2 regions of the Anaeromassilibacillus sp. D41t1_190614_C2 genome follow, and region 2 is predicted to be linked to the other one. Evidence: a T-box and tRNA genes for the amino acid it is inferred to sense, from the RefSeq annotation. Region 2 holds a T-box; the other holds one or more tRNA genes.
The links. The T-box of region 2 lies ahead of tyrS (tyrosine--tRNA ligase). A T-box ahead of a tRNA ligase gene usually reads a tRNA of that ligase, here a tRNA-Tyr.
Positions count from the first base shown of each region.

Region 1 (13,602 bases), on a different contig from region 2:
ATTGTAGCAGCGTACTGCCGGAGTATGCAGAGGAATTTGCCAAGCTGGATCTTCTAAAAAATCACCAGGACGTCGGCTATTTTGTCAAGGAATACGCTTTGAGTTTGGAGCCCGACATGGTCATCGGGTGGTATTCCTTGTTCAATATGGAGGATCGCATGGGGGACGTCGATTTTTGGCATGACCGTGGAATCGGAACCTATACGACCATTAATAGCGTGCTGCGTGGGGACGAATCCTTGGAGAATGAGTATCAGGATATCCGGAATCTTGCAAAAATTTATAACCGCCAGGAGAAGGCGGAAGAAATCATCGCCGATATCCAGCAATATGTCGACCAGGGAAAGCAGGCCGCGGAGGGAAAAGAGCCCCAACGCATCTTGATCGCAGAAAAATGGGAGGGCGAATACGACATCTATCATGCTAAGACAGCTGCGGGCGATATTGCGGCGCAGATGGGCGCCGAACCGCTTGGCCAGGCGGGATGGACCGATGAGGAGATCGTGGATGCCAACCCGGAAGCGATTTTCGCCGTACATGTGAGCTCTGTTCCGGACGAAGAGGCAATTGCCCTGTATACGGAAAATCCTGCATTGGCCAGCGTGGACGCGGTCAAAAACGGCCGTATCTATCCGGTGGAATACAGTCTGGCGTATGCGCCCGGGGTCCGCACCAAAGATACGGTAAAACTATTCCTCAAGAGCCTCTATGGGATTGAGGCATAAGATGCAGCGGGGGGATAAACCCGTTCTTGGGAAACGCCCAAGCACGGATAAAACCCTGTCCCAGCGCCTTACAACCGGCGTGTTTCACGGAATACCGGCATATCTCTGCGCAGTCGTCCTTTTGCTGGTAGTTCTGGTGGGGTCCGTGCTTTTTGCTGTGACCGTCGGGTCCGCGGACCTGACGGTGCGTCAGGTGTATGAAGTCATCCTGTTTGAATGGTTCCACATCGGGGACCCCGCAACGCTGGCGCAAGGGGCCGCCCACGACATCGTCTGGTATATCCGGTTGCCCCGGATCGTGCTGGGGGTGGCGGTCGGCATGGGATTGGCGACCGTGGGTGTTGTGATGCAGGCCGTCGTGCAAAACCCGCTGGCGGACCCGTATATCCTGGGGATTTCTTCCGGCGCATCCTTGGGCGCAACGGCGGCAATCCTGCTGGGGATCGGCGCCTTTGGCTCGAATAGCGTCGGCGTCTGCGCCTTTTTGGGCGCGTTGGGCGTATCCTTTGCCGTCATCGGTCTTTCCCACCTTGGAGGCCGTGCAACGCCGGTCAAATTGGTCCTGGCGGGCGTGGCGCTCAGTTCGGTTTGTTCTGCCATTTCCAATTTTATCGTCTATGTGGCGGACGATCCCGGCCGCTTTATGACGGTCACCTTCTGGCTGATGGGCAGCTTGGCGGGGGCGGAATGGGAGAGCAACGGCGTGATTTTTTTGGTTGTGCTTCTGGCGATCGCCTTTTTCTTGACGCAGAGCCGCACGCTCAATCTCATGCTGCTGGGGGACGATACGGCTATCACGCTGGGAACCAATTTGCGCCGTTACCGGCAAGTGTATCTGGTGATGGCCTCGCTGGTGGTCGGCTTCGTTGTCTATGCATCGGGCGTCATCGGATTTGTAGGGTTGATGATCCCTCATGTAATCCGCGTGCTGTTCGGCGTGGATCATCGGAAGCTGTTGCCCCTGTCCGCTCTGGCGGGCGGCATCTTCCTGGTTTGGGCCGACGTGGTGGCCCGGACGATCCTTCCAAATGCGGAGTTGCCGATTGGAATCCTGATTTCGATTGTGGGGGCGCCGGCGTTTGTCCTGCTGCTTGTCAAAAAGACTTATCAGTTTGGAGGGAGGCCGTCATGAGGATTGATGCAGAGGGCCTTTCGTTCTCCTGGGGAAGCACGCAAATTTTAAAGGACATCTCCCTGCGCGCGGAGGACGGTTGTTTTGTCGGGCTGATTGGGCCGAACGGCAGTGGGAAGAGCACCTTTTTGAAATGTATCTATCGCGTATTGCAGCCCAAGATGGGCTGCATCCGGCTGGACGGGGAACCGCCTTCCCATATGAGCCATAAAGAGGCTGCAAAACGCTTGGGCGTGGTTGCACAGCACAATGCCTATGATTTTGATTTTCTGGTAAAGGATATGGTGCTGATGGGGCGCGCGCCGCATAAGCGCGCGATGGACCGCGATACAGCGGAGGACTATGCGATCATGCGCGAAGCCCTGAAGCAGGTGGGCATGGAGGTGCTGGAAAACCGCCCGTTTTCCAGCCTGTCCGGTGGGGAACAACAGCGTGTGATTTTGGCGCGCGCACTGGCGCAGCGCACAGAGGCTTTGATCCTCGACGAGCCCACCAACCATTTGGACATCAAATACCAGCTGCAATTGCTCAACATCGTCAAGTCCATGCATAAGACGGTCCTATCCGCTTTTCACGACTTAAACCTGGCGGCCATGTACAGCGACGTCATCTATGTGGTCAAGGATGGTCAAATTTATAGCAGAGGAACGCCGCGCGAGGTGCTTACAGAGCGGATGATCGAAGAGGTATATGGCGTGCGCGCCAAGGTCCGCACCGATGAAGACGGGCAGCTTTTGATTATCTATCAGGCAAAATAAAAAGGGAAGGGCCTGCCTTGGAGGTTTTCCTCCAAGGCAGGCCCTTTGGCGTGCATTTTTTCGGGGCAATTGAGGGCCGGATAAAATTTGTTTGGTTCGCGGGCTGGAAAGGAATGCATGAAAATTCCGCAAAAGGATTTGCAGAGATTGGGATACGGCTTTATAATAGAAATAGCAATGATGAAACCAGCCAAGAAAGAGGGGAAACCGATGAATCGAGAACAGTACACAAAATATAACGCGGAACAGTGGGATCAGTGGGTTGAGGACGGGATCGAATGGGGAATCCCGATCTCCCACGAGGACTATTTGGCGGCAAAAAACGGGACATGGGACGTATATCTCACGCCGATGCGCCCGGTGCCGCACAGCTGGTTTCCAGCGCTCAAGGGGGCGCAGCTTTTGGGGTTGGCCAGCGGCGGCGCACAGCAGATGCCGGTTTTTGCCGCTTTGGGCGCAAATTGTACGGTGTTTGACTATTCCAAAAAGCAGCTGGAAAGCGAGCGGATGGTGGCGGAACGCGAGGGCTATTCCATCCAGATTGTGCGCGGCGATATGACCAAGCCCCTGCCCTTCCCGGACGGCCAGTTTGACGTGATTTTCCATCCGGTCTCCAATTGCTACATCGAGGATGTATACCAGGTATGGCGGGAATGTTACCGCATTCTCAAGCCGGGCGGCATCCTTCTGGCGGGGATGGACAATGGAATCCCTTACTTGTTCAACGACGATCAGACGCTTGTGGTGGAAAATGCGCTTCCGTTTAACCCGTTAAAAAACCCGGAGCAATTTGAAAAGCTGATGCGGGACGGGGACGGCATGCAATTCAGCCATTCGCTGGAAGAGCAGATCGGCGGTCAGTTAAAAGCGGGGCTTCGGCTGACCGACCTCTTTGACGACCGCGACCGGCCCGGCCAGGGACGCCTGCGGGACTTCACGCCCACCTATATCGCAACCCGCGCGATAAAACCGGAAAAGGAAGGAATGTAAAGCGTGGACGGTCTGTTTCTATACGACACTGAAATCGGTCGCATCGCGATTGGAGAAAATGGGGGCGCGATTGCCCTTCTGCGGCTTCCCGGCGAAGAGGTGCCGGGAACGGTTGTGCAACACGAAACGGAACTGCTTCGCAAAGCGGCGGAGCAGCTCCGGGAATACCTGCGCGGGGAGCGGAAGATGTTCGATTTGCCATTGGCGCCGGAAGGTACGGCGTTTCAGAAAGCGGTCTGGAGCGCTTTGCAGGAAATCCCCTATGGGCAGACGCGGTCCTATGGGGAAATCGCCGCGCAGATTGGCCGCCCCAAGGCGTGCCGCGCAGTCGGTATGGCGAACCACTGCAATCCCATCCCGATTTTTATCCCCTGCCACCGCGTGGTGGGGGCGGACGGCAGCTTGACAGGCTATGCGGGCGGATTGGAGTGTAAAAGAACCCTTTTGGATTTGGAGAGACGGTATGGGGCGCGCTGATGCATCTTTGAATATGGAATGGGGCTGGGAGGCTGTCCGGAAGGAATTGCAGGCGATGGCAGAACCGGACTATCGGGCGTTTGCTTCCGGCCTGATTCCAGGGGGAACGCCCATGCTGGGCGTGCGGCTGCCTGCGCTGCGTGGGTTGGCCAAGCGGATTGCGCGCGGGGACTGGCGCGCCTTTTTCCGCGCGGAAAAGGGGAAGTGCTTTGAAGAGACGCTCCTGCGCGGAATGGTGATCGGCTATGCAAAGGCTGATGTAGAGGAGCTGCTTGCTTATACGGAGGCGTTCGTCCCGGAGATTGGCGACTGGTCCACCTGCGACAGCTTCTGCAACACCCTGAAGTTTGTCCGCAAAGATCCGGAACGGGTGTGGGCGTTTTTGCGGCCCTATTTTTCCTCCGAACGGGAATTTGACGTGCGCTTCGGCGTCGTGATGCTCCTGGATCACTTCATCCAAGAGGCGTTCATCGACCGTGTCCTGGAGACCCTGGACAATGTCCGGCATACGGGGTATTATGCGCAGATGGCAGTCGCCTGGGCGCTTGCGGAATGCTATGCGCGCTTTCCGGAGCGGACCATGGCCTATCTGCCCAATAGCCGGCTGGATACGTTCCCTTTCAACAAGGCGTTGCAAAAGATGACCGAATCCCGGCGAATCTGCAGGGAGGAAAAGGAACGGCTGCGCGCCATGAAGCGCCGGTAACGGCGTTTAGGCTGCTTGGTCAAGGGGAAATAAGGCCAGAAGGCCGCAACTGGAAACGATCACAAAGCCAGAGCAACGGATCGTAAAAAAGGGGAAGCCACTGTATCAACAGCGGCTTCCCCCTCTTTTGAATGTGGTTCATCAGTCGTCCAATAGGGCGGTCCCATAGGAGTTGTCAATGGCGCAGAGCCATTTTCCACCGATGCGGCGATAGACATAGGTCGCACGGCGCTCCATGCTGTACGCAGATTCCGCCTTATTGTCCGCGTCCAGAAGCGTTTGCGACAGGACCAGGACCGTGTCCCCCGCTTCGGTCATCCGCATTTTTCCCTGTGTGGGGACGAGGCTGTTCTGGAAATAGGCGGCAATCTGGATGAAAGCTTCCTTGATGGCTTTCTTGCCATGGGCCTCCTTTTCCCCATTGATCATCAAGACGGCGTCCTCCGTATAAAATTCCATCAGGTCGTCAAAGCGTTCCTCACGGATCGCCTGATCCGCCTGCTGGATGAGAGATTGAATCTCTGGATTCATCGATCAACACTCCTTTCAAAACGCTAGCCTTTAAAATACGGTGGAAAAGGATGCGGAGCAGGATGTTTACCTGCCCCTGTGCTTTTCCTTTTTGCGCTGTTGGCGCAGGGCAAACCGCCGCGCTTTTTCCTCTTCGGATTGCTGTTTGCGGACTTTTTTGCGCTCTTGTTTGCCCAGTTCCCGCTGCATTTGCAGGGCCTGTTGCGATTTGGTTCCCGTTCCGGTGTGGCAAAGCGCCTGCTTTGCTGCGCGCCGCGCCCGTTTGGGGTTCCGAATCTGCGAGGGGATTCCCTCTGCTGCAACGGGTGGACTGAACCGCATGCTATCCCAGTGCTTGAGTAGGAAGTCGTATACCTCGTAATCTTTGGGTTCTGCGCCAAAGACCACCCGGCATGCTTCCACCTGGCCGCTTTCGGTGCGCTCATAGACGCCCACCCAAAACGGTTCCTCAAAAAATACCGTGAGTTTCGCTGCTGTTGTGTCCATTTTGATTCCTCCCATTGTATAATCCTGCAAAGAACGGACGACCCATGGGAGGGAGGGTTACTGGCCGGGAGATCCCCGGCGCGCGGACTACCAACCGCGCCGTGTTTTTATCCTTGCCACTCTATCATACCGTCTTTTTGCTTAGCCCGCAAGAGCGCTTCCGGAAAGGGATGCTGGCTTTTTCTCTCCGGTTTGGAAAACATGTTTTTAACTTGCTTTTTATAGCCTTTGTCTTGACAGGATAGGGGAAAATGGATTAAAGTTGGAAAACGTATGGGAGAACTTTCCGATGGCCGGAACAGGTGTGCGTAGAACCACAACGTCTACAGGAGACGGAGGCAGAATGGAAAAAGCCCCACCGGGAGGAAGCTTCCCGACAAATTAGGATATACTAGTATGGCTGCGGACAGGTTTTGCAAAGCGGACAGGCTGTTGCACAAGTCAGGCGGCAGCAGGTGGCCTATGGATCAAAGTCTCAACCGGGAAATGGAAGGACGGAGGAACTACCGATGAAATGTAATTATAAGATTGTTCTGTTTGACTTGGACGGAACCCTCTGCGAATCGGGCGAGGGAATTTTAAACAGCGCCAAGTATGCAATCCGTGAGATGGGATTTCCCGTCCCTCCGCCGGAGGTCATGCGCAAATTTATCGGGCCGCCCATGGGACAGAGCATGCGCAATTTTTGCGGGATGAGCCAGGAGCAGGCGGAAAAGGCCGTTGCGCTGTATCGCCAGCGGTATAACCGGATCGGTTGGAGAGAAAACCGCCTGTATCCGGGAATCGAGGCGCTATTAAAGGATTTGAAAGCTTCCGGCGCAAAGCTGTCGACGGCCTCCTCGAAGCCAAAGCCGATCTTGGAACACATCGTCCAAGCGTATGACATCCGAACATATTTTGACGCGCTGGTGGCAGCCGGGCCCGACGGATTCCATTCCAGCAAGCCGGAGATGATTGCGCAGGCGATCCGGGAGTGCGGCGGCGCAGAAAAGCGCGAGGTTGTCATGATCGGAGACACCCATTTTGACGCGCGCGGCGCGGTTGAGGCTGGGGTGGACTTTTTGGCGGCAGCTTATGGCTATGGGACAAAAGAGGAGCTAGCAGAGGCTGGGGCGGTCTGGTTTGCGGATTCGGTGGACGCCCTGCGGCCCTATCTCTTTTCCAACGAAAATTAAACCAAATTTTTCAAAAATCTTTGCATTTCGGGCTTGACAAATGGACAAAAAGTATGGTATATTAGTCAAGCACTCTTGAGTGATGCAAATGCTGGTGTAGCTCAGTTGGTAGAGCAGCTGATTTGTAATCAGCAGGTCAGGGGTTCAAGTCCGTTCACCAGCTCCAGCAGGTTATCTGCTTTTGGCGGACACGGAGCTTGGTGTTTGGGAAAGGTTCCCTGTCAGCGCCAGAGACAAGCTTGCTTCTGAAAAGGGGCGGCACATATGGAGGAGTTCCCGAGTGGCCAAAGGGGGCAGACTGTAAATCTGTTGCTTTTCAGCTTCGATGGTCCGAATCCATCCTCCTCCACCAAAGTGAGTCTGAACGCGAATTGCGTTCAGACTTTTTCTTTTTTCACCGCCTGCTGCCCGTGCCTTTCACTGCATCTAAAGTGCCTACCCACCTTAGATTACGCCTGGATGCAACCTGCGTTTAGGCTCTTTTTGTCTGTATGCAGCTGCTTATGATAGGAAGGAGCCTAGCGTTTTTTAAGAGATCGGGGTACTTTTATCCTAGCATGTCTGGAACATGAATGCAGGGTTGCAAATTTTTTGATAAAATGGAGCGTATCAGATAAAGGAAAGGAGTTAGGCAACGAATATGGAGTTCCCACATATACAAATAACCCCTTTGCAAAGGGTGGAAGGGGCGATCCTGGGCTTCGCCGTTGGCGATGCGCTGGGGGTTCCTGCTGAATTTATGAGCCGGGATGAACTGGCGCGCACCCCCATTAAAGACATGCGGGGCGGCGGCGCGCATGGCCAGCCAGCCGGCACCTGGTCGGATGATACGAGTATGACGCTATGCATGATGGATTCCTTTATGGAAAAAGGGGTTGACTATGAAGATCAAATGCTTCGTTTTTCGGATTGGCTTTGGAATGCGGCCAATACGGCCCATGACGAGGTGTTTGATGTGGGAGGGACAACAAAGCATGCAATCTTTGCTTTTTGTAAGGGCGCCCCTCCTCTGGAGTGTGGGGAAACAGCTGAATTTTGTTGTGGCAATGGCTCCCTTATGCGGATCTTACCGGCCGCCTTGTATCTTATAGGAACATATAAAACTTCAGAGTTGGATGATCGAAGCGCCTTGATCGTCCACAATATATCAAAATGCACACATGCACATCCGCGGTGCCTGATGGCGTGTGGGGTTTATTGCGCAGTGGTGTTCCAATTATACCGTGGGGGCCATTTGCGGGACGCAGTAAAAGCAGGGGTTTTGTCCGCGCTATCTTACTATAAACAAAAATCGGAGTTTGCAGATGTATATCCCGAGTTTGAATTGTTGAAGGATATTGATCTATGGCCGGAAGAACAGATCCGAGGAAGCGGTTATGTGATTCATACCTTGCAGGCAGCGCTATGGTGCCTTTTGAAGACTCCCAGCTATCAGGACTGCATGCTCACAGCGATCCGCCTGGGGGAGGATACCGACACCACAGCTGCCGTTGCCGGCGGCCTTTCTGGGCTATGGTATGGCGTGCAAGCAATCCCAAATCACTGGCTCGAGAAACTTGCAAAATGTGGCGGCTTGAAGTGGAAAAGTAAGGCGTTTTTTAATCACTGCTTTGGAAATGTGGAAGGAAGCAACGGATAAAACCATTTGGTCCACCAATTTCAAATTAAAAAATTCCTGCAATTGCAACCATGGAGCAAACACGCGATAGGGGAAGCCTTGCGGGGACCTTCGCCCATTGCAACCGCAGCGGCAATATGAAAAGTGTGCGCACAAAAAGGCATCCAACAGGCGCCTGTTGGATGCCTTTTGACGTTTATTGGGATCGTTTTGCCATATGCTTTTATTAGTCGCTGAACAAAGAGGACAAGTCGTCTTGCGACAGGGGGCGTGCCTGGTTCTGAACCAGCACCCCTACGGCCTTTTCCGGATCGTTGACGCGGAAGGCCATATAAGCCACATCCTTTTTGCGTGCAATAAAGGCATAGGAGTATTCCACATTGATGCCGCCTTCTCCAAGTGCAGTGAGCAGTTTCACAAGGCTGCCTGGCTTGTCAGAGAGTTCAACCGCCAGGACCGGCGTGACCGCACAGATATAGCCGGCATCTTTGACGACATTGACCGTTTTATAGGGGTCGTCTACAATCAGGCGCAGGATTCCAAAATCCTGCGTTTCGGCAATGGAAAGAGCGCGCATATCGATCTGGTTTTCCTCCAAAAGCCGGGTGAATTCAGCCAGCTGTCCAGGCTTGTTTTCCAGAAATACGGAGATCTGATTGATAGTCATTTCCAAAGCTCCTTTCTCAGTACAGGTTGCGTTTGTCGATTACACGTACCGCTTTGCCTTCGCTGCGGGTAATGCTCTTAGGCGCTACAAGCTTCACAACCGTATAGATTCCCAGCATGGCTTTCAGAGCGTCCACCAGTTCCTTTTCGCGGGAAGAGACTTGAGAGAGGTTGTCGGAGAACATCTCGGGCGTCATCTCTACCTGGACCTCCAGCTTATCGCTGTTGTTTTCACGGCTGACGACGATCTGATAGTTGGCAGGGTATCCCTTGTTAAGCAATACCGTTTCGATCTGAGACGGGAATACATTGACACCCTTGACGATCAACATGTCGTCACTACGGCCCATCGGCTTGGACATACGCACATGGGTACGCCCGCAGGGGCATTTTTCGTAATTGAGCACACAGATATCACGTGTGCGATAACGAAGCAACGGGAAAGCGTCCTTGGTAATACAAGTGAAGACCAGCTCGCCGACGCTGCCTTCCGGCAACACTTCACCGGTTTTTGGGTCGATAATTTCAGGGATAAAATTGTCTTCGTTGATGTGCATACCGTGCTGGTCGCTGCACTCAAAAGCGACGCCAGGGCCGGAAATCTCGGTCAAGCCATAGATATCGTACGCTTTGATCCCTAGTTTGTTTTGGATATCCTGGCGCATCTCCTCGCTCCATGCTTCTGCGCCGAAGATACCGGCCTTCAATTTGATCTTATCCCGCAGGCCGCGTTCAATAATGCTCTCTGCCAGATAGGCGGCATAGGAAGGGGTACAGCAGAGGATGGTGGAGCCCAGGTCACACATGAACTGAATCTGCCGGTCGGTATTGCCGGAAGACATGGGCAGGGTTAGGGAACCGACTTTATGGGAGCCGCCATTCAGGCCGGGGCCGCCGGTGAACAGGCCGTAGCCATAGCAGACGTGTACCACATCTTCTTTGGTGCCGCCGGCCGCCACGATTGCACGGGCGCAGCATTCGTCCCACAGGTCAATATCGTGTTGCGTATAGAAAGCGACTACCCGGCGGCCGGTTGTGCCGCTGGTGGACTGGATACGCACGCAATCCTCTAGCGGGACAGCCAATAGGCCGTATGGATATGCTTGGCGCAAATCTTCCTTGGTTAAAAAGGGGAGTTTATGTAGGTCGTCAACGGAACGGATATCGTCTGGAGTAACGCCCTTTTCCTCCATCAGATGACGGTAATAAGGTACATTCTCGTAGACACGTTTCACGGTCGGGATCAGGCGCTCGTTTTGCCAAGCTCTGATTTGTTCCCGGCTGGCACACTCGATTTCAGATTGATAATAATGCTCCATAAAGGGGATCTTTCCTTTCTATATAATGATAATGGGATAATCGTGTAGGAATCCAACGATTTTATAGAGATTATACCATTTTACCTAGATAAAGTAAATATATTTAGTGCGTTTATGTGGACGTTTCTATTGGCGTATCTTTTGTTTTTTCCACCATAGAAATGGATTTGGAGAAATACCGGAGCCTAAAGCGCCTGGGGCTTGTTGCGGCCGGGAAGGGATTCCGTGGGACCTCGTTTTTGCGCCTGAGCGGATGGAGGAATGGCTAAAGCGCATTTCGAAGAATATTTTGTGGGGTTGTTTTGCGTAAAAATTCAAAGTGGAATCATTTTCTGAGAGGCTCTGACAACCCGGAGCTGTCTAAGAGATCGAAAAAGCAGCTGCCGGTTTTCGCTGGCAGCTGCTTTTTCGATATAAACCGTATGTTAGGCCCTTGATGGGGTTTCGCCGGATTCGCTTGCGGATTGAAGCGCCGCATAGCCGGTCTCACCGGTGCGGATCTTTAATGCATCGGTAATTTCATAGGCGAAAATCTTTCCATCGCCCACTTCACCCGTATAAGCAACCTCTTTGATCTTCTGGATGGTTTTGTCTTTCCACTCTTCCGAAGAGACGACGATTTCCAGCTTGATTTTTGGCAGCAGCATGACGTCGATTTCCTGCCCGCGCACGACGGTTTTATAACCGCGCTGGGCGCCGAACCCCATCACTTGATAAGCCGTGACGCCGTTGACGTCAATTTCATGCAGGGCTTCCTTGATGTCCTCAAGCTTTTCCTCGCGGATGATGGCTTCTACCTTATACATCATATTCTATGTATCCCCCTTCATCAGTCTAAACCGTTAAACGACGGATATGCCCGCTCGCCATGCTGGGTCATATCAAGCCCAAGCAGTTCCTCTTTGTGTTCAACCCGCAGCTTGGTAAAGATCCGGGTGATCCCGACGCACACCAGCGTCCCCACCACGGCGACTGCGATTGTGATCAGGATGCTGACGACCTGTGCGGTAAAGAGCCCGGCCTCGCCAAAGACCAACCCGTTCCATCGCGCAACTGGATTGATGTCCGTCCTTGCGAACAATCCGGTGGCAATGCCGCCCCAGATCCCGCCAATGCCATGGCAGCCAAATGCATCCAGCGCGTCGTCGATCTTGAGCTTGTTCTTTAAGAAATTCATCGTGAAGTAGCAAATGGGGCTGACCACCGCCCCGATGACAATCGCTGCCCAAACCGGGACAAAGCCCGCGCCGGGCGTGATGGCAACCAGCCCGACAACCAGTCCGGTGGAAGCGCCCACCAGCGTCGGCTTTCCATCTTTGATGACGTCGATCAGCATCCAGGCCAGCAAGGCTGTTGCAGAGGAAAGGGCCGACGTCAAAAATGCATGCGCGGCAAGGCCGTTGGCGCCCAGCGCAGAGCCGGCGTTGAATCCGAACCAGCCAAACCAAAGAATCGCCGCGCCCAAAAACACAAACGGGATGTTGTGGACACGATAGGATGTGTGTTCCACACCGCTGCGCCTGCCGAGAAGGATCGCCAGGACCAAACCGCTCACACCGGAGCTGATATGGACAACGTTGCCGCCGGCGAAGTCGACAGCCCCCATTTCGGCCAGAAGCCCACCGGCTCCCCATACCATATGTGCCATGGGATAGTAGACAACCAAGGACCATAATGCGATGAAGAGAAACAGCGCCTTATAACGCATACGTCCTGCCACAGCGCCAGTGATCAGCGCCGGCGTAATCATGGCGAACATCATCTGGAAAACAACATACGTGAGCGACGACAGCGTCGGCGCATAGGACAATGCTTCATTAAAGTCCAAACCATTGAGGCAAATATACTCCAAGCCGCCGATTATGCCGCCGTGGTCCGCACCAAAGGATAGGGAAAAGCCGCATACAATCCACATAACGACGGAGAGGCCCATAATACCAACGCAAGCCATAATGGTGTTCACGATGTTTTTTCGCCGCACCAAGCCCCCATAGAAAAAAGCCAACCCTGGCGTCATAAAGAATACGAACGCCGCACAGATCAGTACAAAACCGTTATCCCCTGTACTCATACGATCACCCTCCTAAAAATTTAAAAATAAAATAAAAAAAGGCGTTCCCATCCCTTGGGAACGCCTTTGCTCGCTACTATTATAGCGAAGCAAATTAGAAAAGTCAATGGTCAATTTATAATTTCATTCGATGCTTTTAAAATATGCCTGGTTAAAATATATCTGGTTTTCTGGCCTTATCGCATCAGGCGCGGATTTCCAGATTAAAGAGCATACGGGGCATGGGGATCGTGCGAATCTGGAACATCCTGTCGAAGCGGGAAGAAACATTTTGAGAGGGATGGGCTGTGTGTTATAATAGTTCCGGCTCTTTGACGGGGGCATTTGAAGGACGCCGGTACGCATGGCGTCAATATAGCGATGACGCTGCAAAACCGTATCGGGGAATTTTAAGGCGCATATCTGCCTGCCAGCGGATATGCAGTGGAAATAGAGGATTCATTAGAGAAAGAAGGGGTTGTAATGAACGAAAAAGAAGTCGCAGAAATCCGCCGCCGGTTCCGGCCGGAGAAAAGTAATATCGCCTATATTCGGGGCTGTTATGTCAATGATAAGCGGGAGATTGTATCTGAATTCCGCCAGTCGTTCGCGCTGACGCCGCAGGAAGAATCGGAGAAGCTCTTGGCCATCTTAAAGAGGACGCTCTCTGGGACGCTGGGGAAAAATTTGATTGATATTGATTTCACCACCCGCCAAGTCGTAGATAGCGAGGAACATAGCTTATTAATGGAACTTCGGAATTCTTCTCTCAACAATGAAGAGGCGGCGCAGGCGCTTTTCCAGCGGATTGTCCAGTCTTTGTCTATCGAGGGGCATTATGTGATCCTGCTGGCGTATGATACATACGATGTCCCTTACCGCTCCAAGGACGGGGAACAACAGGAGGACGCCTCTTCCGAAGTATATTCCTATTTCTTGTGCAGCATCTGCCCGGTCAAGATGACAAAA
Region 1 covers NZ_JADMOD010000006.1:1,441-15,042, reverse strand. The annotation lists gene I2G69_RS06400 (ABC transporter substrate-binding protein) at 1-725, shown strand, start outside; gene I2G69_RS06395 (FecCD family ABC transporter permease) at 709-1,857, shown strand; gene I2G69_RS06390 (ABC transporter ATP-binding protein) at 1,854-2,615, shown strand; gene I2G69_RS06385 (class I SAM-dependent methyltransferase) at 2,826-3,605, shown strand; gene I2G69_RS14195 (methylated-DNA--[protein]-cysteine S-methyltransferase) at 3,609-4,082, shown strand; gene I2G69_RS06375 (DNA alkylation repair protein) at 4,069-4,788, shown strand; gene I2G69_RS06370 (YybH family protein) at 4,930-5,319, opposite strand; gene I2G69_RS06365 (YjdF family protein) at 5,386-5,805, opposite strand; gene I2G69_RS06360 (HAD hydrolase-like protein) at 6,315-6,980, shown strand; tRNA gene I2G69_RS06355 (tRNA-Thr) at 7,071-7,146, shown strand; tRNA gene I2G69_RS06350 (tRNA-Tyr) at 7,247-7,332, shown strand; gene I2G69_RS06345 (ADP-ribosylglycohydrolase family protein) at 7,621-8,619, shown strand; gene I2G69_RS06340 (ACT domain-containing protein) at 8,825-9,265, opposite strand; gene I2G69_RS06335 (phenylacetate--CoA ligase family protein) at 9,282-10,583, opposite strand; gene I2G69_RS06330 (P-II family nitrogen regulator) at 11,009-11,392, opposite strand; gene I2G69_RS06325 (ammonium transporter) at 11,413-12,654, opposite strand; gene I2G69_RS06320 (DUF4317 domain-containing protein) at 13,117-13,602, shown strand, end outside.
Region 1: it has a tRNA-Tyr gene. The T-box ahead of tyrS (tyrosine--tRNA ligase) is inferred to sense a tRNA for this amino acid. The anticodon was not compared.

Region 2 (18,900 bases):
ATCTCTGCGACCGGATGCTCAAGCCCTCTGCGCCGGTGGAGATCGAGCGCATCTTTGAGGAGGAGCCGCGCGAGGTTGTCAAGCCGCGTGTGGAACAGAAGCTGTCGGTTGTGACGCCGCTGTTTGAGCTCGGCTTCAAGGAGAATGCCGTGAGCCGGCGCACGACCAAGGAACTCGCGGAGACCGAAATTTTGTTGGAGCTGATGGCCTCTGACGCCTCACCGCTGTTCCGCCGCCTGTTGGATGCGGGATTGGTCAACGAATCCTCGTTTGGATACGAGTATTTTGAAGGGCCGGGCTACGCCTCGATCATCTTCTCCGGGGAGTCCAAGGACCCGGACCGCGTTGCGGAGGAGATTCGCGCAGAGGCAGACCGCCTGCGCCGGGAAGGGATCGATCAGGAAGCGTTCCAGCGCGCGAAGAAAGCGCTCTATGGCCGGAACATCGCCGCGCTGAACAGCGTGGACAATATCGCCAATTCAATGGCGTCCTTCGCCTTTGCCGGCCGGGAGCTTTATACCTATATCGACGACCTGGCGAATGCAACACTGGAATCTGTTCAGAAACGTTTGGAAGAGCAGCTTGACCCGGCTTACTCGGCCTTGTCGGTTGTGTATCCGGTCGAGTAACCCGTTTATCAAGGCAGAATAGAATAAACCGCCAGGCTTCCCGCGCGGAGCTTGGCGGCTTTCCTGATTTTTTACCGCGCGCGGGGAAGGTGGACTTGAAATGTATACGGTACAATTTCCAAAACTCGGCTGGGAATTCCATGTGGACCCCACCGCTTTCTACATCGGGGATACTCCAATCGCATGGTACGGCATCATCATCGCCGTCGGATTTATGTTGGCGTTCCTCTATGCCATGTTCAGCTGTAAAAAGATGAATATCAATAGCGATAAGCTGGTCAACTGCGTGTTGGTCGGCATGGTCACTGGCATCATCGGGGCACGGCTGTACTATGTATTGTTCTATCCAGGTGATCTCTATATCCGCGATCCCATGCAGATTTTTAATATCCGCGAGGGTGGGCTTGCCATCTATGGAGGCATCATCGGTGGATTGCTGGGCGGTGTGATCACCGCGAAGATTTGCAAGTTAAGGGTTCCGGCGGTATTGGATGTTGCAGTATTGGGCTTTTTGATTGGACAGGGCATCGGCCGCTGGGGAAATTTTGTCAATCAGGAGGCGTTCGGCAGCCAGACCGATCTGCCCTGGGGAATGGTCAGCGAGGGAACCCAGGCGGTGGTGAACGGCCCGGTACATCCCTGTTTCTTCTATGAGTCGGTATGGTGTTTGCTGGGATTTGTCCTGCTACATATCTTCTGCAGGAAATTCAGAAGATACGACGGACAGGTCTTTCTTCTCTATTTGGTCTGGTATGGCTTCGGCCGGTTCTTCATCGAAGGATTGCGCACGGACAGCCTACTGACCCCATTCTTCGATCTGCGCGTCTCCCAGCTGGTGGCAGCTGCCACGGTTTTGGCCGGCGTTGTCCTGCTGATTGTATTCCGAAACCGCACGAGCCTTTCCGGATGTGGTTCCGCCAAGGTCATGGCGATGAATGCCCTCAAGGAATCGGTGCCGGAGGAATTGGTGGAAACGGAGGGGGATTCCGTGGAGACAGCTGTGGATGGGGAATCTGTGGAGTTGGAATCTGCGGGAGAAGAAGCAGACGCAGATGCTTTGACACAGATAGAATCCTTACAGGAACCGCAGGGAGAAACAGAACCGGCCAGCCTGGAGGATGAGAACCCGACGGAGCCGGAAGAAAAAGAGCCGGTAGCAGCTGTACAGGAAGAGCGTTCGGAAACTCCCGTGCCGGATGAACCGGCGGAGGGTTCCCGGGAAGAAGGATCGGACGATCCAGACAATGGACATCAGGAAGATTAAAATTGGTATAGGAGGAATTGGAAATGGCAAAGTTGATTGATGGGAAGGCAGTTTCCGCAAGTGTGCGCGCACAGGTGGCAGAGGAAGTCGAGCAGCTCAAGCAGCAGGGCGTGACGCCCGGCCTGGCGGTGGTCATCGTCGGCGACGATCCGGCATCCCGCACCTATGTAAACAATAAGAAAAAGGCCTGCGCACAGACGGGCATCTATTCGGAAGAGTATGCCCTGCCTGCCACGACCACGCAGGAAGAACTGATGGAGCTCATTGAGAAGTTGAACAACAAGAAGGACATCAACGGCATTTTGGTGCAGTCCCCGCTGCCGAACGGCTTGGACGAAGAAGCTGTGGTGGAGGCCATCGTGCCGGAAAAGGATGTGGACGCATTCCATCCTTCCAACGTGGGCCGCATCATGATCGGCAATTTCCATTTTCTGCCCTGCACGCCGGCGGGCATCATCGAACTGCTCCGTTCGCAGGATATTGAGATCCAGGGCAAGGAATGCGTCGTAATCGGCCGGAGCAACATTGTCGGCAAACCGATGGCCATGCTCCTGCTACATAACAACGGGACTGTGACGATCTGCCACAGCAAGACGAAAAACCTCAAGGAAATCTGCAAACGCGCGGATATCTTGGTCGCTGCGGTGGGCAAACCGAAATTCGTCACGGCAGACATGGTCAAGCCCGGCGCGGTTGTGATCGATGTGGGAATGGACCGCGACGAGAACGGCAAGCTCTGCGGCGATGTGGACTTTGCCGAGGTGGAGAAGATCGCTGGATATATCACGCCGGTTCCGGGCGGCGTGGGGCCCATGACGATCGCCATGCTCCTGCGCAACACCCTGACGGCGGCCCGGCTGCAAAACGGGCTTTCGATGTAAAACGGCCCACAGTGCAATACTGGGGGCTTTCGGATGGAGAACCTTATCAATCAGATCAATCAACCGGACGATTTGCAGAATCTCTCGGAGAAGGAGTTGGAGATGCTCTGCTCGGAGATCCGGGAGAAGATTATTCAAACGGTCGCTCACAACGGCGGCCATTTGGCCTCCAACCTGGGCGTGGTGGAATTGACCGTTGCCCTGCACCGGGTGTTCCATGCGCCGCAGGACAAGATTGTCTGGGATGTGGGCCATCAGGCCTACACCCATAAGATCCTCACAGGCCGGCGGGAGCAGATCGACACCATCCGCACGCGCGGCGGCCTCTGCGGGTATCCCAACCGGGCGGAAAGCCCGTATGACCCGTTCAATGCAGGGCATGCCAGCACCGCCATTTCTGCTGCTTACGGGATGGCGGTTGCGAAGAAGGTCCGTCACGAGCCGGGGCATGTGATCGCGGTCATTGGGGATGGTTCTTTGACGGGCGGCATGGCCTATGAAGGATTGAACAATGCAGGGCGTTTCCCAAAGAATTTTATTGTGATCTTAAACGACAATAAGATGTCGATCTCCCGCAGCGTGGGGGCGATGGCGCGCTACTTGGCGCAGATTCGCACCAAACCGGGGTATCTGCGCGCTAAGGGGAATCTGGAATCCGCGCTCGATAAGCTGCCGGGGGTAGGCCCCTCCTTGCATCGCGCTATTTCCGGCGCAAAGACGGCGGTCAAACATCTGCTGTACAACAATACCTTGTTCGAAGATATGGGTTTTGTCTACTACGGTCCCTTTGACGGTCATAACCTTCCGCAGCTATTGGAGGTCTTGGAAAATGCCAAGCACATTGAGCACCCGATTTTGCTGCATGTTATTACGGCAAAGGGCAAGGGGTATTCCTTTGCGGAGGAGAACCCCGGCGTATTTCACGGGATTTCCAAGTTTGATGTGAACACAGGCAAGAAGCTCTCCAACAGCGAGGACTTTTCCAGCCAGTTTGGGCAGTACCTCTGCGAGGCAGCTGCAAATAACCGGAGCATCTGTGCGATTACGGCAGCGATGCAGATGGGGACGGGCCTGACCGAGTTTGCCAAACGGTTCCCAGACCGCTTTTTCGATACGGGCATTGCGGAGGAACACGCTGTGACGTTTGCGGGCGGGCTGGCGGCCGGTGGAATGCGGCCGGTGTGTGCGATTTATTCGACGTTCCTTCAGCGCGGCTATGATCAGATCATCCACGACGCGGCGCTGCAAAATGTAAAGGTCACCTTTGCCATCGACCGCGCTGGCGTGGTGGGGGAGGACGGCGAGACGCACCAGGGCATTTTTGATGCGGCCTTTTTGAATACCATCCCCAATTGCACGGTGTTTTCGCCCGCGTATTACGACGAGCTGCGGAAAGACCTTCAAACGGCGCTGTACGATTGCGAAGGGGTGGCTGCGGTCCGTTACCCGCGGGGAGGGCAGCTTTTCCGCCCGTACGATTATCAACCGAGTGGGAAGGCGTTTGACCTCTATGGGGACGAAGGCGCCGGTACCGTGCTGGTAACGTATGGCCGTCTGTTTTCGTTCGCATGCGAGGCGTTTTCCCGTTGGAAAAAGCAGGGGATTTCTGTGCATATTGTCAAGCTCAACCGTATCAAGCCGGTATCAGCCGGGGCGGTCGAGGCCGCCAAGGGCGCCAAGCATGTCTTTTTCTTTGAAGAGGGCATCGAGCAGGGCGGCGTGGGTGAGCACTTTGAACATCTGCTGCATGAAGCTGGATTCCACGGCGCCTATGTACTGCGCGCCATCCAAGGGTTTGTGCGGCACGCGACCATGCAGGAATCCTTGCATGATTTGGGATTGGACGCCGACGGGATATACCGCACGGTGACGGACACCCTACAGAATTGGAAATAGAATCAAAAATTATACTATATACCCTGAAAACAGAGATACAAATAGAGATATTAGGAGTAAAAAAGTGGCGGAGAAAAAAAGGCTGGATTGCCTGCTCTTTGAGCAGGGGCTTGCGCAGAGCCGTGAAAAGGCGCGCGCTATGATTATGGCGGGCAACGTCTATGTGGACAATCAAAAATCTGATAAACCCGGCACCATGCTGCCGCTTACGGCGAAGATTGAAGTGCGCGGGGCGGCGCTCCCCTATGTCAGCAGGGGTGGGCTGAAGCTGGAAAAGGCGATGGAGCAGTTTCCCATTTCCCTGGAAAACAAGGTTTGCATGGACATCGGCGCATCCACGGGCGGTTTTACGGACTGCATGCTGCAAAACGGTGCGCGAAAGGTGTATGCCATCGACGTCGGCTATGGGCAGTTGGCCTGGAAACTGCGCACCGATGCGCGTGTGGTGAATTTGGAGCGCACCAATGTGCGCTATTTGACGGACGAACAGGTCCCGGAGCCGGTGGATTTTTTCAGTGTGGACGTTTCCTTCATCTCCCTATGCCTAGTGTTGCCTGTGGCACGGAAATTCTTGGCGGATGGCGGGCAGGCGGTATGCCTGATCAAACCCCAGTTCGAGGCCGGGCGCGGCAAGGTGGGGAAGAAGGGCGTGGTGCGCGAGCCTTCTATCCATGTGGAAGTGGTGGAAAAGATCGTACATTTTGTCCTGGAAAACGGCTTTTCGGTGGAAGGTTTGACCTTCTCTCCGGTGAAAGGGCCGGAGGGGAATATCGAATACCTGGCGTTCCTCTCCAAATCCGAGCAGACCCACAGCGTCCCTCTGGATATTCCGGCGCTGGTGGAGGAGTCGCACAGGGTGTTAAATGGTGGTGAGTCGCATTGAATGTCTTTGTTATGCCAAACCTAACCAAGAGAAATGCTCTGTTTCATACGGAACGCATCGTCGGCCAACTGCACCGCTTTGGGATGGAAGTTTCGATGGATTGCCGGTATCGGATGGACTTTCCGGAGAGCGGCGTCCAGTTTTGTGAAGATTTTTATCAGGGGCTGGCGGCCTGTGACATTGTTGTGGCGGTCGGCGGCGACGGGACCATCATCCATGCGGCCAAACATGCGGCGATGGCCGGGAAGCCTGTGTTGGGCATCAACGTGGGCCGCCTGGGATTTGTGGCAGGCTTGGAAGCGGATGAGCTGGAAAAGCTGGAAGGGCTTGTCACCGGAAAGTATGCCGTTGAGAACCGGATGCTTTTGCAGGTGGATACTGTGTTAGACGGTGCGCATCAGACGTATTACGCATTGAACGACGCGGTGATCTCCCGCGGGTCGCTCTCCCGAATCCTCGATTTTAAGGTGCTATTCAACAGTGCAAATATGTGCGGCTACCGGGCGGATGGCCTGATTTTTTCCACGCCGACCGGGTCCACCGCCTACTCGCTTTCCGCAGGTGGGCCCGTGATCGACCCAAGCATGGAGTGTATTTTGCTGACGCCGATCTGTCCGCATTCCCTGTTTGCCAGGACCGTTGTCTTTGGCGGCGATGCCGTTTTAGAGGCCCATGCGGTGCGGGATGAGGACAGCGAGGTCTTTTTGACCGTCGACGGGGAGCGCGCGCTTCCGGTGCCGGACCAATGCGCCATCTATATCCGGCGTTCAGGGTATCGGGCGCAGATTATCAAGCTCAAACAGAACAATTTCTATGAAGTACTCAATCAAAAATTAGCGGAGAGGAGATCCTGAAATGAAAACGAGGCGGCATGCCAAAATCTTGGAGCTTATCAATGAACACAGCGTCGACACGCAGGAGGAACTGCTGCGGCTCCTTCGGGAGGATGGATTTGATGTGACGCAGGCGACCGTTTCCCGCGACATCAAGGAACTTCGGCTGGTGAAAACCCTCTCCAACGATGGCAAATACCGCTATTCGACCGGCAAGGAAACGGGAAAGGACCTGTCTTCTAAGTTCTTTTCGCTGTTGGCGGATTCTTCCATCTCCATTGACTGCGCGCGCAACATCGTCGTCATCAAGGCGTTGACCGGAATGGCACAGGCGATTTGCGCCGCTATGGACGGCCTTCATTGGGAATCCGTGGTGGGGACTCTTGCGGGGGACGACACGATCTTTGTCGTGACGCGGGACGATGAATCCGCGGAACGCTTGGTGGCGGAACTGAAAAGGATTGTCGGGTGATGAGCGATGTTGACCCAGCTTTATATTGAAAATATCGCGGTGATTGAGCGGGCATCCATCGACTTTCAAGGAGGCTTTAACGTCCTTACGGGTGAAACAGGCGCAGGAAAGTCGATTTTGATTGATTCGCTGCACGCCGTGTTGGGGGAGCGCACTTCGCGGGATCTGATCCGCACAGGGGCGCGCTCTGCCTTTGTCAGCGCAACATTCTCCGATGTGGAGGAAAACGTTCTGGAAGCCATCCGGGAGCTTGGATATGCAGCGGAGGAGGACGGGACGCTTCTGTTGCAGCGTGAAATCAGCGCAGAGGGGAAATCCTCCTGCCGCATCAACAGCCGGCCGGCGACCGTTTCGGTTCTGCGTGAGATCGGCGCACAGCTGATCAATATCCATGGCCAACATGAGAGCTATGGGCTGCTGTCCCCGGAGTCCCATATGGGCTATCTGGACCGGATGGGCGTTCCCCAAGCGCTCCTGCAGGCGTATCAAGAGGCGTATCGCCGCATGAACCGCGTAAAAAAGGAGCTGGAAGGCTTCCAGATGGATGAAGCCCAGAAAGCGCGGCAGATCGACTTGCTGACCTATCAAATCGGCGAATTGGAGGCGGCCCAGCTGCGGCCGGGAGAGCAGGAAGAGCTGACCGAACGGCGCGACCTCTATCGGAACAGCGAAAAGATCGCCGGTGCGTTGCAGGCGGCGAAGTTGGCGCTGGATGGAGAGGACGAGGCGGAAGGGGCGCTCTCGGCGGTGACCGACGCAGCGGATGCCCTGGCCGATGCAGGGCGGTATCTGCCCGCGGCAGCCTCCCTGGAGGAGCGGCTGCGCAGTGTACAATACGAGCTGGAGGACTGTAACACAGAGATCGGAGGCCTGGCCGATGGCTTGGAGTACGATCCGGAGGAATTGGAGCAGATCGAAGGCCGGTTGGATCAGTTGTACCGGCTCGGCTTGAAATACGGCGGCAGCGTGGAGGAGATGCTCGCCTTTTTGGAAGATTGCAAAAAGCAGCTCTCCGATATCGAACTTTCCGATGCGCATATCGCGCGTTTGACGAAAGAACATCAGGAAGCCGAGGCCGAAGCTTGGCGCTGTGCAAAAGCGCTTTCCGCCAAGCGGCAAGAGGTCGCCGCTCTGTTTGCAAAGCGCGTGCAGGAAGAGTTGACCTTCCTGGACATGCCGAACGTGACGTTTCTGGTACAGCGCGAGGAAGGGGCACTTAGTCCCTCCGGATGCGATCGAGTACAGTTTTTGATCTCTACCAACCCGGGCGAACCGGCTAAGCCATTGGCGAAGATCGCTTCGGGCGGCGAGCTTTCCCGGATCATGCTGGCGATCAAGACCGTATTGGCGGGTACGGATCACATCGGAACGCTGATCTTTGACGAAATTGACACCGGGATCAGCGGCAGTGCAGCACAAAAGGTAGGGCTCAAGCTGCGGGAGGTATCGCGCACCCGGCAGGTGATTTGTGTCACGCATTTGGCGCAGATCGCTTCCCTGGCGGACGCCCATTTCCAGATCAAAAAGCATGTGGAGCACGACCGCACCTACACCAACGTGACAGCGCTCGATCATGAGGGGCGCAAACGGGAGTTGGCACGGATTATGGGCGGCACCGAGATCACCGAGCTTTTGCTGCAAAATGCGGAAGAAATGCTGCAAATGGCGAAGAAAACGCCTTGACAGTTTGAAACCCGTTGGATATAATGAGAGCAATGGCATCGAAGGGAAGAAGTACGCGGAATGCGGCTGGCAAAGAGAGCCTGCGGTTGGTGGAAGCGGGAGCAGCGGTCTGCGGAAATACATCCTGGAGCCGCCGGGTGGAACGCCAGATGGTCAGTAGATCCGGCCGGGGTGGCGCACGTTAACGCGCACGGGTATGGTTGTACCCATGAGGCCGCATTCGTGAGGGTGCGGTAAACTGAGGTGGTACCGCGGAATTTCTCCGCCCTCTGCAAAAATCGCAGGGGGCGTTTTCTTTTGCCCCCAACACAGAATGGAGGAAAACAAATGGGCGTTTACGACGAACTGAAAGCGCGCGGTTTAATCGCGCAGACGACCAACGAGGAAAAGATCCGGGATCTGTTGAACAACGACAAGATCACCTTCTACATCGGCTTTGACCCGACAGCGGACAGTCTGCATGTGGGCCACTTTGTCCAGATCATGGTGATGTCCTGGATGCAGAAGGCCGGGCATGTGCCGATCGCCCTGTTCGGCGGCGGCACGGGCATGATCGGCGACCCGTCCGGAAAGACCGACATGCGCAAGATGCTCACCAAGGAGACCATCGACCACAACATCGCCTGTTTCCAGAAGCAGATGTCCCGCCTGATCGACTTTTCCGAGGGGAAAGCGATTATGGCGAACAACGGCGATTGGCTGCTTAACCTGAATTACATTGACTTCTTGCGCGAGGTGGGCGTGCATTTCTCCGTCAACCGGATGCTGGCGGCAGAGTGCTACAAGCAGCGTTTGGAGCGCGGCCTCTCCTTCTTCGAGCTGAATTACATGCTGATGCAGAGCTACGATTTTCTCGAGCTCAACCATCGCTACAACTGTGTGATGGAGCTGGGCGGCGACGACCAGTGGAGCAACATCATCGGCGGCGTGGAGCTGCTCCGCCGCAAAGAGGCCAAAGAGGTCTACGGCATGACCTTCACCTTGCTCACGACCAGCGAGGGCAAGAAGATGGGCAAGACCGAAAAGGGCGCCGTCTGGCTCGACCCGGAAAAGACTTCGCCGTTTGAATTCTACCAGTACTGGCGCAATGTGGACGACGCAGACGTCATCCGTTGCCTGAAAATTTTGACCTTCCTGCCGCTGGAAGAGATCAACGAGCTGGAAAAGCTCGAAGGCGGCGAGCTCAACAAGGCAAAAGAGATCCTCGCCTATGAGGTCACCAAGTTGATCCACGGCGAAGAAGAGGCGAAGAAGGCCCAGGAGGGTGCGCGCGCCTTGTTCGGCAAGGGCGCAAATACCGACAATATGCCTTCTACTGCGATCACCGAGGCGGACTTCACCGACGGGGAAATCGGCGTGCTTGACCTGATGGTTAAGACAAAGCTTGCTCCGTCCCGCGCGGAAGGCCGCAGATTGATTGAGCAGGGCGGCGTTGCGGTAGACGATGTGAAGGTACCGTCGATTTCTGCGAAACTTTCCCTGGAGAAGGACTTCGAAAAGAAGTATGTGATTATTAAAAAGGGTAAGAAAGTGTTCCACAAAGTAACACTGGAATAACCAAGACCAATGAATAAATATCCCCCGGCTCCGCCGCCGGGGGATATTTATTGTAGTTTGCAGAAAAAGTCAAAGGACAGCAGTTGGGACGATACGCTGTCCTTTGACTTTTATCCTTTTTCCATTCAGAATGAAATACTCCCGTTGGGCGGCTGCTTAATTTTCTTTCCTGCGTTTCCGCATAGCCGCCAATCCAACGTTTTTATATGCCGTTTCCGTTGGAGGCTGGTGAATAACAGTAATTTTCGAAAGGTTTACAATGTGAAACCGATTTTTCTCTGTGCAGGCCAAGGGCAATCCCGCCATTGTCCGCTGTCTTGCTCTGCTTTTCCAGTCAACAGGTCTGTGGCGGCGTCTGCAATATAGCCCAGGTAACTTCCAGCGGAGCTGTCACCGCATAGCAATTTCCACATAAGACCGCCAAAAAGATAAGACTGGGCAAATTCGCGCCAGCTATGCAGTTCCTCCACAACCTTTTGAGAGAGATCCCAGAGAATACCAACAGCTTCGCTTTCCGTGAGCCAGCCTAAATAGCAGCCCCAACGGGTCAGCATCGCCGCCCGGCCAATATCCCATCCAGCCATAAAGCCAGGGGCATATTGGCTTTTATACCGTTGTGCAAACCGCCATGCCCGCCTGGTAGACTCACAGTCATCCTCGTCCATGGTTTCGTCTATCAGTTCCTCCGGCGAGGATGCCTCACTATAAAGCTGATACCGCAGGATATAGCCCTCCTGTGCTAAATAGCGGATCATATCCAGCAGATCGCTACGACCATTTATCCCCCAGGAGCGGCGTACAAGGGACACGACTTTCTGTTCCATGACTGGGATATGTTCCTCCACATCCATACTATACAGATTGTGGTCGTTAAGGGTCGATACAATACCAGACAGCAAGATGCCAAAGCGTTCCCATTTTGCGTCATTTTTTTGGTAAGGAATCGGTTCTGGCTCAGGGATGGCCTCAAGCCGAGCCATCGTTTCATCCAAGGTAATATAAAGGTTTTGCTCCAGTTCTAAATTCCATACGGGTTCTTCCTCTTCGTCGGCATCCTCCATCTCCAGCATTTCCAGAGCCGCCGCGAGAACGCCCATATCTTCTCCAAAAAGTTGCCCCATCAAGTTCTCTGTAGTGGAAGCAGTAGCTTCAGCGACTTTCTCATTGACCATTTTTTGTAATAGTTCCTCATTGACGGCCATTTGTGCCACACCATCGGCCCCTAATATCTGACCAAGAATTTCTACTTGCCGCTCCGTGCTGGCATGGATCTGTTCCTCTGCCTCAGCAGCAGATATAGATGCTTCTTTTTCAGAGCTGGAAACCTCGAGGTTATTAACCAGTTCTTCGCTTTTTTCAAAAGTCTTTTTCATCGCATCGGCGGCCTTCTCACGGGCTTGTTGCGCCCGTTTCCTAATTTCGTTTATATCCATCTTTTTTTCTGTCCTCCTCATCAGGGGGGAGCGTATGCCATGCCGGAGGTTTTTGGCGGCGTGTAAACAGCTTTTTGATCCGTCTTAATATTGCTTCTATAAAATGAAACCACAGATTACCAAATATAAATACCACCAAAAGGAACAGCAGGATCGCTCCAATTTCTCCCAAAGGCATTTTAACCTCACTTTGTTGCAAATCTGTTCATAAAGAAGTCAGTAAAAGCGGCCAACTCCTCGTCCTGCGAAACATAGACATATAGCTTTTCATCTTCCAGCCAATCATAGGCATTGATACCGATATATCCTTTTTTATCTGGGTAAATGATAAACGCATCGGTAGGGTATTTGTTTCGATAGGCTTTCAAAATTTCAGAGCGGCGATAGTAGGTCGGATCACCACAGCCGGAAAGATCGGGTACCGTGGGAACGACCACAATCGTTTGACTGGCCTCGTTCCAGCCGACAATTAAATTTCCGATTTTCGTTTTACTCCCATGAACAAATCCATAATTGAAGCGGCTCACATCCTCGGTATATCCGAAAATCAGCCTATAATTGTCCCCGCCTTCAACGACCTGGTTAAATAGAGCGCGCATTTTCTTTGCATTTGCATGGCTCTTTTCCATATCGATTTCCGGTCCCTTAAACAACTTGCTAAAAAAGCCCATACTTTTTCCTCCTAAATATGTATTTTTGAAAATGAATGGCGATCAATCTATGGCGTCCGACAAAACACATTCCATCTCCGCCAGGCTCATGCCACGGATCAATAGATAGTCCCCTCTTGTTTCTACAATGTAGGGCTGTAGCCGTTGCAAAGCCCTGTGATACTCCAAAAAGCCGAGGTTTTCCTCTTTTGTCAAGCTAACAAACGTCAGCGCCCACAGCGAAACCGTCTCTCCCTCAATCTCGTATAGCGTTTCTGGTGCTATTGGCAAGATGGTATCCACCGTTTCCGAAAAGGGAAAGCTAACCATTAAACCGCCGTTCTCCAATTCAAATACATGGGGGTTGGCTTCATAGGCTTGCGACCACATATCGTCAGGCTTTGCAGCACTAGAATTGTCCGTTCCCATTTCAAATAACAGGTGCTGATGAACAACGGCGTTCCCTTTTTCGACATATTGAATGGACTCGGCTCCGCCAAACGCCAAAGCCGGAGCAAAGAAAAAAATCTCATTCTCTGCAAGGCCGCCATGCTTAGCGGATGCCTCTTGGAATAAGTCCACTCGCAAAAATTGTTCCGCAAAGTTTTCAGCGGGAAGGATACGCTCAAAAAAATCGGAAAAACCGGTAGAAAAACTGCCTGATCTGCGGTAGTGAATGTCCAGCAAACACATATCGCCGGCTGTTTCAGATCGTTTGCGGTAAATAAAAAGTGTTCCGAATCCAGTCATTAAAATGGGGAAGCAATCTTCCTGCTCACCCAGCCAAAGTGTGAGCGTATCAATATAATCCGTAGGATCTATAATTTTCAGTAATCCTCCGCCATAATTTCCGAAGCCATATTCCTGCCAAAAGTCAAGGAGTTCTGCCGGCAGTTTTCCTTGAAATTGTTCCAGCGTTTCAGCGGTTGGTTTTCGCAAGTCATTACCCGGCGGATATTTGTTTACGAACAGATCAAATACGTTCATCGTGTGTCCTCCTTTGTTTGGTTTTCGTTCTCATAGCCATAAAATAAAGATAAATAATAAAATTTGTTTTTATTTTGAGTAAAGTAAAATCCATCTGAATATGACGCCAAACCATAATATTCGGACGGATTTTTCATTCCCACCCATCAAGGAGTGGGGGCTGTTTTCAATTTCTCCAAGGCATCCACAATCGCATTCAGTTGAAAATCGACCGTCTCATCAGCGGCCTCCGGAACAAACAAGGGAAGCGTATTGGGGATGGCTCTGCGTACAACCATCGCTGTCAAACTTAAATTCGTAAATAGATTGATCCTTGCTGTATCTGCCCTTATTCCAAAGTTTTCTAAAATTTCTCCAAAAAGACGAAGTTGCTTTTGGCGGAACACTTGATAGCTTTCCTTTGATAGACGCTTGAAAATGAGCTGTTGTTCTTCAATCGTTAAAACAGCAATTCCATTTTTTTCTCCATAACAACAGGCATGGAGAAATTGTTTCACTGCGTCACGCCAGCTTAAAGCAGGATCGGCCATCAGCGTTTGTACATACTTGATGATTTTGGGCTGTTGCAAGTAAAGCGTTTCAACAATCAAATCTTCTTTCGTTGCGAAAAAGGAATAGAAGAACGTTCGCGAAATACCAACTTTTTTATATACTTGCTCCACGGTTGTATGTTGTATGCCTTGTTTTGCCATTAGGTCAAGCCCAACTGTAACAAGCTGCATCCTAATACGTTCTCTGTCCTCGTCAGAATAAGCAACCTTTGGCACTCCGTCACCTTCTCATAATAAAAACAAATTCTAAATTTTGACTTTATTTTACCACATCGAATAGGATAACGCAAGAACGAAATAGCACAGCTCTGATCTTCTCAAACACTGATACTTCCGGAAAGCGCACATTTTGGCAAGCAGGGCAAGTATGGCCACACTTGCCCATTTTTGTCATCTGAAAATCACTCGCTAGGCGAGTGGTTTTCAGATGACAAAAAGGCTTGCAGCCGTTGAAAAGCGGCGCAAGCCTTTTTTATGCAATATAATCGTTTCTAAACACATTAGGAGAAATAAAGCGAAGAAACTGCTTGGATTTTGACAGCAAGAGGCTGAAGCAAACGCTCAAATTTGCAGCAGCATCTGCTATCGTTTGCTCTCCGAAAAAGCGTGCGCCTCATCCAACCATCCCAAAATCTCGCTGTTGAGCTCGCTAGCGTTTTGGATCACGACATGGTGAGTCCAGCGGTTGGGGTAAGGTTCGACGGCAATCGCGATGCGCGGGGAGTCCATGCGGTGCGAGAGCCCAAAAGAAAGGATCAGATAGTGCTCCGGACGTCCCTTCACCTTTCGGAATGGCAGCGAAACAAAGGCAAATCCATGGCGGCCCGCAAAGGTGATCTGTGTTTTTTGCACCTTGACGTGAATTCCCGGATAGCGCTTTAAAAGTACCGCTTCAATGGATAGGTAGACGTCCAGCATAGCGGGATCTTTTTCAAAAAAGAAGAGTTTTTCTGCACTTACTTCCATGTCGTCAGCTCCTCCATTGTTTTGCGCTTTTTGGCGCGCAGTGGGTCCCCTGGTGCCGCATAGCCAACCGCAATCACCAGGCGCACAGGACGGCGCAAGTGTAACAGTGTTTGCAGTTTTTTCTCTTCAAACCAGCCGAGGATACAGGTGGCCAATCCCTGCGCGGTGGCCTCCGCGGTAAAGTAGGCCGCTGCAATGCCGATATCCACCGAGCGGTAGTCCTGTCCCTTAACTTTTGCGCCAGCACCGGCAGTCAGATTGTAGGGTTCCTCACTGATTACCACAAATGCCGGAACCGATTCTGTGAACGCATTCATCCCGAGGCTGCGGGTGCAGTTGCCCACCGCTTCGGCCTGTTTGCCGGTTACCAATGTAAAATGGTAGGGTTGGGCGTTGCAGGCAGAGGGGGCAAGGCGGGCCGCTTCCAAGCAGGCTAACAGCTTTTCACGCTCCACCGGGCGGGATCTGTCATAGGCGCGGCAGCTCTGGCGCGATTTTGCAATCTCCAGAAAATCCATAGGGAAACCTCCCATTATATAAATTTGGTCAGGTAGCTCGTGGGGAAGTCAAGCGCATCACAACGGAATATAAGAAAAAATTCCAAACAATCCGAAGCGAATTGTTTGGAATTTCTTGTGGCGGAGAGGATGCGACTCGAACGCACAATGCCTTGCGGCACACCACATTTCCAATGTGGCTCCTTACCAATTAGAATACCTCTCCAAATGGCTTTGTTTTGTCATCATCGGTGACAGCTTGATCATTATAACGGATTCTTTTGAAAAAATCAAGGGGGTTTTACAAGATTTTTTAAATTTTGCGTAAATATTTTACTTGCACCGATAGGTGTCCTGTTATAATATAGAAACATATGAATGAAACGCGCAGCAGCCATGGCTTTTGCGCGCAGAAAACAGGAGGATCAAGTACTTTGAAGCGAACAGAGATTAAAGAGCTCTATGCCGGCATGGAAGAGCTCGGAGGAAAGACGGTCACTGTATGCGGTTGGGCGCGCACAATTCGAGATTCGAAAGCGCTCGGATTTATTGATTTGAACGATGGAAGCTGCTTTAAGGGCGTGCAGATCGTTTTTGAGGCGGATAAGCTGCCCAATTATAAGGACATTGCAAAGTTGAATGTTGGTTCTGCCATTGTTGTCACAGGAGAACTGCTCCTGACGCCGGAGGCAAAGCAGCCCTTTGAAATTCATGCCTCGGAGATTATCGTGGAGGGGGCCTCTACGCCGGACTATCCGCTGCAAAAGAAGCGCCATACCATGGAATATTTGCGTACCATCGCACATTTGCGCCCGCGCACCAATACGTTCAGCGCGGCATTCCGTGTGCGCAGTGCAGCGGCCTATGCGATTCACAAATTCTTCAATGAAAATGGCTTTGTCTATGCCCACACGCCTCTCATCACCGGGAGCGACTGCGAAGGGGCAGGCGAGATGTTTACCGTCACGACACTGGACCCAGAGAATCTGCCCCGTACAGAGGATGGCGCTGTTGACTACAGCCAGGACTTCTTCCAGAAGCACACATCTTTGACGGTTTCCGGCCAATTGGAGGCCGAATGCATGGCGATGGCCTTCGGCAAGGTGTACACCTTTGGACCGACCTTCCGTGCGGAAAAGTCCTATACCCAGCGCCATGCGGCGGAGTTTTGGATGATCGAGCCGGAGATCGCCTTCGCAGACTTGCAGGATGACATGCAGCTGGCAGAAGATATGATGAAGTTTGTGATCCGCTATGTGATGGACACCTGCCCGCAGGACATTGCATTCTTTAACCAATTTGTCGATAAAGGGCTTGTAGACCGCTTGAACAACGTGGTGAATTCCGATTTCGCCCGAGTGACCTATACCGAGGCGGTAGAGCTCTTGAAAAAGAACAACGAGAATTTTGAATATAAGGTGGATTGGGGCACCGATTTACAGACCGAGCACGAAAAATACCTCACAGAACAGGTCTTTGGAAAGCCGGTATTTGTGACCGATTACCCGAAGGAGATCAAGGCGTTCTATATGCGCCTGAATGACGATGGCAAAACGGTCGCCGCTGTGGACCTGCTGGTACCCGGCATCGGAGAGATCATCGGCGGAAGCCAGCGTGAGGAGCGTCTGGAGATCCTCCAGCAGCGGATGAAGGACTTCCAGCTGGAAGAGGAAAATTATTGGTGGTATTTGGATCTGCGCAAGTATGGCGGTACAAAACATGCGGGCTTTGGCCTTGGATTTGAGCGCCTTGTGATGTACCTCACTGGAATTGCCAACATCCGCGACGTGTTGCCCTTCCCGCGCACAACCGGTACGGCAGAATTCTAATGGGAAGAATTCTGCGTAAATTTCGATAAGATCTTGCAAAATGACCACATGTCTTTCTTTTCCCTGCTTGTTTTCCAAGCAGATGGGGAAGGAGAACGGCATGTGGCCCTTTTTTGCAGGGAAACAGGTTGCATCCCGTCGTCGATATTGACAAGAATTTGCGCAAAAGTGTCCATAGAATCTGCCTTATTCCAAAAAATGCAAGAAGAGCTTTTTTGACTTGCGTTTTTTTGGTTGATCGATTACAATAGGAAGAGCGCTGAAACGCGCAAATCCCATCGTGTTTTTATGTGGTAAAGACGGGTTATAGGAACGTTTTCGAAATGGGATGCAGGGATAAATAGTTTTAATGCATTTTTTATTTAAAGGAGATGCTGGTTTTGGATTATCGTTCAATGTCAAATGAGGCGCTTAGCGCAGAAAAGGCGGACTTGGAAAAGCGCTATGCGGACTTTAAGGCCAGAGGCCTGAAGCTGAATATGGCGCGCGGAAAGCCCGGTGTGGATCAGTTGGATCTTTCCATGCCGATGCTGGACATTTTGAATTCCACTTCAAATATATACGCCTCCACCGGAGACGACTGCCGCAATTACGGCCTGGGCGATGGACTGCCGGAAATGCGGGAGCTGTTTGCAGAGATGTTGGGCATTGACGATCATAATATCATTGTGGGCGGCAACTCCAGCCTGAATATGATGTTCGATGCGATCTCCTGCGCTATGACGCATGGTTTCCCAGGCTGCAAGCCTTGGAGCCAGCAGGGGCATCTGAAGTTTTTGTGCCCTTCTCCGGGATACGACCGGCATTTCGCAATTACCGAGTACTTTGGCTTTGAACTGATCACTGTACCGATGACGGATCAGGGCCCGGACATGGACGTTGTAGAATCGTTGGTCAAAGACGATCCGACCATCAAAGGCATTTGGTGCGTACCGAAATATTCCAACCCAACAGGCATTACGTATTCGGATGAAACCGTCCGCAGGTTCGCCGCTTTGAAGCCTGCGGCGCCCGATTTCAAGATTTTCTGGGATAACGCCTACTGTGTCCATGATCTGACCGATACGCCGGACACGCTGCTGAACTTGTGGCATGAGTGCCGTAAGCAGCACAGCATTGATATGCCTATTTTCTTTGCTTCCACGAGCAAAATTACCTTCCCCGGTGCGGGCGTGGCGGCCATGGGTGCCAGCGAGCACAACCTCACGGTATTCCGTGAGCATTATTCCTATCAAACGATCGGCCCGGATAAGCTGAACCAGCTCCGTCATATCTACTTCTTTGGCAATCTCGATGGGGTAAAGCTGCAAATGGAAAAGCATCGTGCCATTTTGGAGCCGAAGTTCCAGGTTGTCCAGGAAAAGCTGGAATCTGCGCTCGGTGGGAAGAATATTGCGGAGTGGACCAATCCGAATGGCGGCTATTTTGTCAGTGTGGATGTTATGGACGGCTGCGCAAAGCGTGTAGTATCGTTGTGCAAGGAAGCCGGCGTCACTTTGACGGGTGCGGGCGCTACTTTCCCGTATCAGAAAGACCCGCGTGACCGCAATATCCGCGTAGCTCCGACGTATCCGCCGGTTTCTGAGCTGGAGCTGGCGATGGATCTGTTCTGTATCGCTGTTCAGCTTGCCGCGGTGGAAAAAATTCTTGCAGACCGGGCATAATTGTATATCAGCTTATTTCTGCTTTAGCAGCGGATACGTTTAATAAGCGTATCCGCTTTTTCTTTATCGCTTTCAGCATGACAAAACCCCCGGTTCTACCGGGGGTAGGTAAAAAAACCTTGGCAAAAGAAAAAGTAAAAAATCGTTCGTTCTTCAAAGGAAAAAGAATGGTACGGAGGTTCTGAAAGGAAGGCGGGGATTTTCGCGAAAAGTGTCCCTCTCGCA
Region 2 covers NZ_JADMOD010000002.1:200,497-219,396, reverse strand. The annotation lists gene yfmH (EF-P 5-aminopentanol modification-associated protein YfmH) at 1-629, shown strand, start outside; gene lgt (prolipoprotein diacylglyceryl transferase) at 730-1,893, shown strand; gene folD (bifunctional methylenetetrahydrofolate dehydrogenase/methenyltetrahydrofolate cyclohydrolase FolD) at 1,917-2,774, shown strand; gene dxs (1-deoxy-D-xylulose-5-phosphate synthase) at 2,808-4,670, shown strand; gene I2G69_RS04130 (TlyA family RNA methyltransferase) at 4,735-5,553, shown strand; gene I2G69_RS04125 (NAD(+)/NADH kinase) at 5,565-6,407, shown strand; gene I2G69_RS04120 (arginine repressor) at 6,409-6,858, shown strand; gene recN (DNA repair protein RecN) at 6,865-8,541, shown strand; T-box leader at 8,571-8,814, shown strand; gene tyrS (tyrosine--tRNA ligase) at 8,869-10,098, shown strand; gene I2G69_RS04105 (DUF1266 domain-containing protein) at 10,353-11,531, opposite strand; gene I2G69_RS04100 (hypothetical protein) at 11,717-12,202, opposite strand; gene I2G69_RS04095 (T6SS immunity protein Tdi1 domain-containing protein) at 12,245-13,168, opposite strand; gene I2G69_RS04090 (TetR/AcrR family transcriptional regulator) at 13,315-13,935, opposite strand; gene I2G69_RS04085 (DUF5655 domain-containing protein) at 14,302-14,685, opposite strand; gene I2G69_RS04080 (nitroreductase family protein) at 14,676-15,203, opposite strand; tRNA gene I2G69_RS04075 (tRNA-Ser) at 15,322-15,408, opposite strand; gene asnS (asparagine--tRNA ligase) at 15,617-17,011, shown strand; gene I2G69_RS04065 (aminotransferase class I/II-fold pyridoxal phosphate-dependent enzyme) at 17,383-18,675, shown strand.